Regions from separate parts of the Paraburkholderia sp. CHISQ3 genome, predicted to be linked through region 2. Evidence: riboswitches for the same ligand, from Rfam matches in the RefSeq annotation. Region 2 holds a riboswitch; each other region holds the start of a gene.
The links. Region 2 has a riboswitch for cobalamin ahead of M0D65_RS12430 (CbtB-domain containing protein). Riboswitches for the same ligand answer to the same signal wherever they lie in the genome.

Region 1 (3,269 bases), on a different contig from region 2:
CCCGCCGTCGTCACCCCGCCGCCGATAAAAATCGCGTCCGGCGCAGGCAGCCCCTCTAGTGCGGCTGGCGCGCTACCCGCGACGAGTTGAAGGCCAGGCACGCCGAGCGCATTGCGATTGTGCGCGATGAAATTTTGCCGCTGCGAATCGGCCTCGATGGCGATCGCGCGGCACGATGGATGCGCGCGCATCCATTCGATCCCGATCGAACCCGCGCCCGCACCGACATCCCACAGCAGTTCGCCAGGCACGGGCGCAAGATGCGCAAGCGCCAGCGCACGGATGTCGCGCTTTGTCAGTTGACCGTCGTTGAGATAGGCGTCGTCGGGCAGACCTGGCGTGAGCGGCCATGTGGTTGCACCGACGCTTGCGCGGCATTCGAGTGCGACGAGATTCAGCGCCGCGACCTCGCCGGCCTGCCAGGCATCGGCTCGTGCATCGATACGGCGCTCGAGCGGACCGCCCAGCCGTTCGAGCACGATCATCCGCGTGGCACCGAAACCGCGTGCGTCGAGTAGCGCCGCAAGCGCCGCCGGGGATGCGCCGTCGCTGCTCAGCACCAGCAGACGCGCGCCGTCGTGCAGATGCGCATGCACCGCGGCAAGCGGCCGGCCGACCAGCGACAGCACCGTCACATCCTGCAACGGCCAGCCGACCCGCGCCGCGGCCAGCGACAGCGAAGACGGTGCGGGCAGCACACGCAGTTCGTCGGCGGGAAGCTCGCGTGCGAGCGTCGCGCCGACACCGAACAGCATCGGATCGCCGCTTGCCAGCACGCATACCGGCGTATGGCGATGTGCAAGCAACGGCGCGAGATCGAAGGGTCGCGGCCAGGACTCGCGACGTGCGCGCAAACGCGCGGGCAACATCGCGAGATGGCGCTCGCCGCCCACCACCACCGAAGCATCGAGCAGCGCGCGCCGCGCCGCGCGCCCCAGACCGGCGAAACCCTCTTCACCGATGCCCACCACCGTCAACCACGCAGGCATCCCGCCATCCTCATCGTCGTTCTCTCGCTTGCTCGCCATGGCACGCCGCATAAGGACTGCCCATCGTGGCGCTATGGAAAGAAGGCATAATACAGCCTCGCCGGTGCCCTTCGGGGCCGAACAGGGAACACAGCGACACTGTGGCTGCCCCCGCAACTGTATGCAGCGAGTCCGCGCTCCACACGCCACTGGTTTAACCGGGAAGGCCGGTGCGGACGACGACCTGCTAGCCAGGAGACCTGCCGGCCAGACTGTTCGCGCCAGCCATCATCGGGCGGGGTGTACCGATGCCGCGTTTGCCTCCTTGAGGTACAAACCGGGCCGTCGCGCGACGCCAACCCGGTAATCGCTTGAACCACGTTCCGTCCGCTGCTTTATCTATCGCTTCGTCTGGCGCGTCGCCTGCGTCGTCGGCACACCGCCGCGCGTCGGCGTGTCCGGCGCTCACGCGCATCGTCGCCGCGCGCGATGGCGGGCTGTGCCGGATCAGATTGCCCGGCGGCGTGCTGCACGCGCACGAAGCAGCGGCCATCGCCGAGGCCGCAACGCTGCATGCGTCGGGTGTGATCGAGTTGACCAATCGCGCGAATCTGCAGCTTCGCGGCGTGCGAGCGGGACACGAAGCCACACTGACCGCACGGCTTCTGCAAGCGGGCCTCGGGCCGCAGATGCCGGCCGACACCCCGCACACCATCGAGGCAATCGACGGCATCCGCAATCTGATGATCAGCCCGCTCGCCGGCCACGATCCGCAGGCGCTTTGCGACACCCGCACGCTGGCCGCGCAGATTCTCGCGCTGCTGCAAAGCGAGCCGCGTTTCGCGGCGCTGTCGCCGAAATTCGCGCTGCTGCTCGACGGCGGCGAACAGCTGATGGCGATCGATCATCCGCACGACATCTGGCTCGCTGTGATGCCAGCCGATTACGACGAGCCGCGCTTCGCGATCGGTTTCGCAGGATGCCCGTCGCTCGAAGCAGGCAGCGCGCTCGCTGCGGTTGCGCAAGCGGACGTGCCGGCGTTGCTCGATGCGTTGCTGCACACCTTTATCGATCTCGCCGGCGCCGACGACACGCGCATGCGCGACCTGCTCGTCGCCCACGATGCACACGTGTTGCTGCAACGTTCCGCCGATCGTGCCGGCATCGCCCTGCAACGCGGCGCGCAGATCGACGCGTGGCACCGCGCGCCTGTCGATCCAATGCTGCGGCTCGGCGCACACCCGCAACTCGATCCACAACGATGGTACGCGGGCGGTCAGCCGCTCGCCGGACGGATCGATGCCGCGACACTGCGCGAACTCGGCGCACTGTCCGCGCGACATGGCGACGGCTCGCTGCGCGTGACGCCGTGGCAAAGCGTACTGCTACCGAATCTCACTGCGAACTCTGTCGAAGCCGCGTTATCGGGCCTGCATGCGCTTGGCTTCGCGTGCGATCCAGCGCATCCGTATGCGGCAATCGTCGCGTGCGCCGGTTCGACCGGTTGTGCGAAGAGCGCCGCCGATACCAAAGCGGATGCTCAACGACTCGCTGCCCTACTAACCCACGATACTGCCGTTCATTTCACCGGTTGCACGCGCTCCTGCGCGGCCGCCCACTGCGCGCCGCATACGCTGCTCGCAGTCGCAGCCGGTCGCTACGACCTTTACCAGCTCACGGACACGTTCAGTGAAGGCCGCTTCGGTGTGCGCATCGCGCGCCACCTGACTATCGAACAAGCCGCCGCGCAACTGAACCGCCCAGCCCGGAACCCACCCGATGCATGACTACCTTCGCGACGGTCAACAGATCTACCGTCAGTCGTTCGCGACGATCCGTGCGGAAGCCAACCTGTCGCACATCCCCGCGGACCTCGAAAAACTCACCGTGCGTGTGATCCACGCATGCGGGATGACCGACATCGTCGACGACCTGCGTTTCTCGGCGAGCGCGGGTCACGCCGGACGTACGGCGCTCGCCGCCGGCGCCCCGATACTCTGCGATGCACGCATGGTTGCAGAAGGCATTACGCGCGCACGGTTGCCCGCGCGTAACCCCGTGCTTTGCACGTTGGGCGAACCTGCGGTGCCTGAACTGGCGCGACAACTCGGCAATACCCGTTCGGCGGCCGCACTCGAATTGTGGCGACCGCATCTGGCAGGCAGCATCGTCGTGATCGGCAACGCGCCGACCGCGCTGTTTCACCTGCTCGATATGCTCGACGCTGGTGCTCCGCGGCCCGCGCTGATTCTCGGCTTTCCAGTCGGCTTTGTCGGCGCCGCCGAATCGAAGGCGGCACTC
Region 2 (3,269 bases):
CGGTTCATCGCCGGAGCTCGCGGAGGCACTCGCGCGCGGTTCGCTCGATGTCGCAGTGATCGAAGAACCTGCAACCGAAGCAAGTGGCGAATGTCTGCGTGTCGAACGCCTGGTGTGGGTCGGCGCGCGCGGCGGCAGCGCGCATCTGAAGCGACCGCTGCCGGTCTCGATGGTGAGCGATACCTGCGCATTCCGGCAGACCGTGCTCGGTGCGCTGGGCAGCAGTGGCATCGAGTGGCGCACGGTCTTCGAGAGCGGCAACATCGAAGCGACCACCGCGACGGTGCGCAGCGGGCTCGCTGTGACCGCGTGGCTGACGTCGACCGTGCCCGCCGATCTCGACATTCTCAGCGCGGATGCTCAACTGCCCGAACTTCCGCCGTTCGCGATCAGCCTGCGATTTCCTGCGCAGGGCGCCAACCCGGCCGGACGCGAACTCGCGCAGTTCATTCGCGATGGACTGCTGCGGCAACATCGGCCCGCGCCGATGTGAAGCAGCAACGCGCAGCAGGATTTCGCCGGTGTCGCGCTCGCTCGACTTCTCGACTTCAACCGTTCACAGCCCGGCCGGCAACACGTTGCGCGAGCTCTGCTGTGCACGCTCGACGAGCGCACCGAACAGCAACCCGATCGTCGTCCACATGATCGCCTGCATGCCAAGCGCCGCGAGGCGGAATTTCCACAACAGCGCAGCAGGGAACGCGGCGGGCACTTCGTTGATCGACGGCAGGCCGAGTTGCACGGCCGCGATGATGACGATAAACACCGCACCGGCGACGATCGCTCCATTCCACGCGCCAAATCGTGCAGCCGCATGACGCCGCAGCTTCAACGAGAACACCGTCGCCGCCAGCGAGATCGCGATCATCAGGAAGAACAGGCCCGTGCGATAGCCGATCGTCTCGGGGTCGCCGATCGATGGCGGATTGGCCGGATACTTGAGATTCGGCACGATCACGATCGCGACGAATGCTGCGAGCGCGAGCAACGCCGACAACGCACGTGCACCGAGCCGGCCCGAGCGGCCGTATGCATACGCGAACACGAGCGAGAACAAGCCGCCCACCGCCGCGCCATACACGACCACACCGGTCAACAAACCGAGCCCCGCCTGCGTGTGACGGCTGACAATTTCTGGCTCGGGCGCTTCGCCCTTCGCGGCATCGGCTTTCTCTTCGAACGAGATCGCCTGATCGACCTGCGGTTCGCCGGCGATCTTCGCAAAAGTGAACGTGAGCAATCCCGCGACGATGCCCGTGAGCATCCCGCGCATCAACAATCTACCGACCATGTCGACTCCCGGTTAGTGGCAAGGAAAGCCGAGCAGATGGCGGCCGTCGTGCACGAACTCGTGCACGTACATGCCGGGGATCAACGACGTCGCGCCTTCTTCGGCGCCGACGAAATAGATCGCCAGTAACAGCAGCAGGCCGCCGAAGATAATCCACGGCAGCAATTCACGCAGAGGGATCGGCACCGGCTGGACAGCCGGTTTGAAAACAGCATCGGTCATGACGGACTTCTCCTGGGGTTACGCGCCCCGATAGTCGTGGTGGTCGTGAGAAAAAGATGACGTGAAGCGAGGGTCTGGCTTCCGGTTCTTCATTGAACCGATTACAGTGGCGCGACCGCACCGGACTTGCACCGGCTTCCTTGCTTCAGCGGCGTTATTCTACGCGCTAAACTTCGCGGCACACGCTTCATGGGAGAGCAGCGCAATGCACACACGGTTATGGCTAGTAAGCCATGCAGCGACCGCCGCGATGCGCAGCGGCCGCTTCCCCGCCGACGATCCACTCGATGCACGCGGTCGTGACGACGCGCATGCGTATCGCGCACAACTCGATGTGCCTCGCGATGCGCTCGTATTCAGCAGCCCTGCCCCATGTGCTCGCGAAACGGCCGCAGCGTTGAATCTCACCGCCGACATCGCACCTGCGCTTGCCGACATGAGTTACGGCCGCTGGCATGGCCAGCGCGTCGCGGACATCGCAACAGACGAGCTGCCGATGCTCTCCGCCTGGAGCACCGATCCCCATGCCGCGCCGCCCGATGGCGAATCGTTCGCCGCGGTGTCGACGCGGGTCGCGCAGTGGCTCGAACAACTTCCAGAAGTACCTGCCGTCGTCGCAGTCACGCATGCTGTCGTGATACGCGCCGCGCTACTGCATGCGCTACGTGCACCGCTCGCTGCTTACACGCGAATCGAAGTCGGCCCGCTCTCGCGCATCGAATTGCAACGTTCGACACGCGGCTGGGTCTGGTGGCCCGCTGCATAGATAGTGGGATCGATCTGCGCGTCGCTCATCTCCTGCATGCGCTCCGCATGAGGCTCGACTTTCATTTGCATGTCCGTTGCGCACGCACATGGTGCGCAGTCCTTCATCGCACTCACGCAATCTAACGCGCGTGTAAGGCTTGCAAACATCGTCGCATGCAACGCGCGTCGATATTCTCGTGCAATTGTCATCGCAACATCACCCATGTTCGCGATTCGCGAACTATATTGGGAGGTCAGGGAAAAACAATACTGCTGAGAGGATTCACCGATGATCAAGCATCGCATCTATTCCGCGTTTCTTTCCGCCGTGCTGATCGCTACGATCGCGCCGGTATGTCAGGCGCAGCAGTACACCACCGACTGGATCGCCAACACCTTCGGCACCGACGCCACGCATGTGGGCAGTACCGCGCGCTCGATGTGGGTCGCGCCCGAAGGCGTCATCTACACCGCGTCGTTCTGGGATGAAAACGAAGGTGGCGTCGCGCTCTATCAGAGCGGCAAGGGCATCGGCTCGTTTGGCCTGCACAACGAGTTCCAGGGCAGCGCCATTACCGGCAACGCCACATCGATCTTCGCCGCCTTGCAATTCAACAACGTGTACGGCAGCGGCGCAGTGGGACGCTACAACCGCACCACGCAAACGCGCGATGTGCTCATCAACGTCAGTGCGGACACAACCGAAACCCATGCCGATGTCGTGACCGGGCTCGCCACCTCGGGCTCGCTGCTGTATGCGAGCGACCTTCCTGGCAATCGGGTCCGCGTCTACACCACAGACGGTGTCTGGCAGCAAGACATCAACGTGACGTCGCCTGGCGCGCTTGCCATCGACAGCTCCGGCAATCTCTGGGTCGCCCAGAAGAGCGCGGGCACGATCGCCGAATTCAGTTCCACCGGCACGGCGATGAACACTATCCAGATGCCCACTGGTGCGAAACCTTCGGCGCTGTTTTTCGACACGGCGAAACAACTGCTCGTTGTCGGC
Region 3 (3,269 bases), on a different contig from region 2:
CAGTAGGCTTCACCGCCCAGATGGTCGACCACGATGACGCGCGCATGTTGCAGCACGTCGTCGACATAGAAGTCGACCGACGCGGGTTGGCGCAGATAAGTCACGTTGGCGAGCCGCACGCTCGGGAAGTCTGGACCGAGCCGCGTGACGACGCTCGCGAGCAGCGACAGCGTGGTATCGGCCGAGCTGAGTACCACGATGTCCGCAGGCTGCTGATCGATCCGGACGACACCGGCCGTGTCGTCGACGAAGCCACCCGGCGTGGTACGCAGCAGATGCATAGCGCGTCAGGCCCGCTGTGCTTCGGCGTGTACCGCGGGGTTCAATGCGGCATCGAATGCGCGTTGCAGCGCGGCCTGGTCGAGATCTTCGCCGATCAGCACGAAGCGGCTCTTCTGCGGCTCGTCCGCTTGTTCGTCCGCTCTCCAGCGCCGATCGAAGTAACTGTCGAAGCGCCGTCCCACACCCTGCACGACGAGCCGCATCGGCGCGCCCGGCAATGCCGCGAAACCCTTCACACGATAGATCGTGTGCGTCTCGACGAGCTGCTGCAACGCGGCGATCGTCGCCTCGCGCGATAGCGCTGTACATTCCACCACCACCGAATCGAAGTCGTCGTGATGATGATCGGGATCGTCGGCAGAACCGTGGTGATCGTGCCGTAAATGAATCGTGGTTTCCGACGCCGCCTCGAGCCCGAGCAATGCGTGCAGGTCGAGCTGACCGTTCTGCGCGCGGACGATCTTCACCTGCGGCGGAATCTCCTCACGGACCAGCGCTTCGACAGCGGCCTGCTGCGCGTCGTCGAGCAGGTCGGTCTTGTTGAGGATCACGAGATCGGCGGAAGCGAGCTGGTCTTCGAACAGTTCGTGCAGCGGCGATTCATGATCGAGATTCGGATCGGCCTTGCGCTGCGCATCGACGGCGACCGGATTGTCTGCGAACTGGCCGCTCGCGGCAGCGGGTCCATCAACCACCGTGACGACGGCGTCTACCGTGAAGCTGTTCTTGATCGTCGGCCAGTTGAACGCCTGCACGAGTGGCTTCGGCAACGCGAGTCCCGAGGTTTCGATCAGCACATGATCGATCTGCTCGCGCCGTTCGAGAAGCTGCTCCATGACCGGGAAAAATTCTTCCTGCACGGTACAGCACAGACATCCGTTCGCGAGTTCGTAGACCTGTCCCGCCGTTTCGCGGCCGTCCTCATCGCAGCCGATACCGCAGCCCTTGAGAATCTCGCCGTCGATGCCGAGTTCGCCGAACTCGTTGACGATCACCGCGATGCGCAGGCCGCCGGCATGTTGAAGAATATGTCGCAGCAAGGTCGTCTTGCCGCTGCCGAGAAAGCCCGTGACGATCGTGGCGGGAATCTTGCGCATCTGTGTCTGCATCGCTGCTCCGTGGTGGCGGTGAGGGATTCGCCGACAACCCGCGTGTGTCCACGCCACCGGAGGGCTCCGCCACGTGCTTCGCGATACGTCGTTCAACTGCTCGTCCATACGACAGAACGCCGCCGTGACAGGCCAGTAGAAGACGAAACGCGGGGACGATGACGCGGAGTACGGCGCGAATGGAAACACAAGGAAATCGTGGACGACACGCCGCATCCCCGCGGCGCGAACCCATTTTGTCTGGCCGGTATCCGGGCTAACGAATGAACCGCTTCACCTTCCCACGCGACGCTCATGTCGCGCAGTGGTCGATTGCATGCGGGGTTGATGTGCATGCAGCGAAGCCGGTCTTGCAGCGCTTGCGCGCTGCTTTCGCTTACCGTTGCGGGGGCAGCACAGGTTGGTCCGTTCCGCGGTGGGAGGACGCCCTGTTTCCCGTTTAACTGCGTGCGCGGGAGGCGCGCACGCGAGCACCAGAGTGCGTGCGAGTGTAGGCCGCCGGCCTTGCTGCGTCAAGGAAGGCACCGTGTTGCGCTGTGATATCGTATGCGCTCGTTTGGTGCCCGCACGCGCGCTCGCGTGTGCAGTTAAACGGGAAACAGAAAGCGCGCATTGCGCTCAACCTGTGCTGTCCCCGCAACGGTAAACGGCCCGCGGCCTTCGAGCCGCACATGTCGTTCGAAGCCACTGTCCGCCGCGTGCGGATGGGAAGGCAACGACATGAGGCCGCCAGCCCGGATACCGGCCAGACGAGGGGGCGAACGTCATCGTCGAACTCGACGATGACGACGCCGAACGCCGGGTCTGCGGGGGACAGACACACGGCGCCCAGGTAATAAGCGATCGCTACTGCGACGTCGGTCTGCCGACACGCATCGCCACATCCGAAATCCACCCATGACGAAGACCCTGATCGCCGGCATCGGCTGTCGACGCAATGTGTCGGCCGATCAGATCGATGCCGCGCTGCGTGCCGCGCTCGGTACGCGCTCGCTCGCCGAGATCCGGGAAATCGCTACTGTCGATACCAAAGCGAACGAACCCGGCCTGCTCGAGTTCTGCGCCCGTCATGCGTTGCCACTGCGTCTTTTCACATCCACGCAGATCGCGGCTGTACTGCTCGCGCCGCCTGCACGTTCGGCGGCCGCGCGAGTGCATCTGGGCATTGATGGTGTGTGCGAACCGTGCGCGCGACTCGCGGCACCTCACGGTTATCTGATCGTCGGCAAGACGGTGCACGACGGCGTCACCGTCGCACTCGTTGCCGATCCACTCGTTCACTCCACTCTCTCCGCTTCCACTGAACAGGACCTCGACCGATGAAAACCGATCCCGAATCGCATCAACGCATGACGCAACGGCGTCGCGAAGGACACGAAAAGAAGCAGGCTACGGCCACCGTCGAAAAAGGCCTGCTGATCGTCAACACAGGCAACGGCAAGGGCAAGAGTACGGCAGCGTTCGGCATGGCCGTGCGCATACTCGGTCATGGCATGCGGCTTGGCGTCGTGCAGTTCATCAAAGGTGCACTACATACGTCGGAGCGCGATTTTCTCGGCGCCCAGGCGCACTGCGATTTCGTCACGATGGGCGACGGTTATACATGGAACACGCAGGACCGCGACGCCGACATCGCCACCGCGCGCAAAGGCTGGGACGAGGCGCGCCGCATGATCGACAGTGGCGACTACCAGATGGTGATCCTCGACGAACTCAACACGGTGCTGAAATACGAATACCTGCCACTCGACGAAGTACTTGCGGTGTTAAACGCCCGGCCCGCCGCGCTGCACGTCGTCGTGACCGGCCGCCACGCACCCGATGCGCTGATCGAAGCCGCCGATCTCGTCACCGAAATGCGCCTCGTCAAACATCCGT

Region 1: linked by a shared signal. The riboswitch ahead of cobG (precorrin-3B synthase) and the one ahead of M0D65_RS12430 (CbtB-domain containing protein) in region 2 are both predicted to bind cobalamin.
Region 3: linked by a shared signal. The riboswitch ahead of cobW (cobalamin biosynthesis protein CobW) and the one ahead of M0D65_RS12430 (CbtB-domain containing protein) in region 2 are both predicted to bind cobalamin.

The regions. Positions count from the first base shown of each region.
Region 1 covers NZ_JALPRG010000018.1:85,440-88,708, forward strand. The annotation lists gene cbiE (precorrin-6y C5,15-methyltransferase (decarboxylating) subunit CbiE) at 1-989, opposite strand, end outside; cobalamin riboswitch at 1,074-1,251, shown strand; gene cobG (precorrin-3B synthase) at 1,340-2,755, shown strand; gene M0D65_RS31655 (precorrin-8X methylmutase) at 2,748-3,269, shown strand, end outside.
Region 2 covers NZ_JALPRG010000004.1:562,037-565,305, forward strand. The annotation lists gene M0D65_RS12420 (LysR substrate-binding domain-containing protein) at 1-493, shown strand, start outside; gene M0D65_RS12425 (CbtA family protein) at 557-1,291, opposite strand; gene M0D65_RS12430 (CbtB-domain containing protein) at 1,304-1,513, opposite strand; cobalamin riboswitch at 1,561-1,704, opposite strand; gene M0D65_RS12435 (histidine phosphatase family protein) at 1,719-2,279, shown strand; gene M0D65_RS12440 (SMP-30/gluconolactonase/LRE family protein) at 2,550-3,269, shown strand, end outside.
Region 3 covers NZ_JALPRG010000018.1:98,432-101,700, forward strand. The annotation lists gene cobN (cobaltochelatase subunit CobN) at 1-281, opposite strand, end outside; gene cobW (cobalamin biosynthesis protein CobW) at 288-1,391, opposite strand; cobalamin riboswitch at 1,616-1,884, opposite strand; cobalamin riboswitch at 1,932-2,156, shown strand; gene M0D65_RS31700 (cobalamin biosynthesis protein) at 2,289-2,714, shown strand; gene cobO (cob(I)yrinic acid a,c-diamide adenosyltransferase) at 2,711-3,269, shown strand, end outside.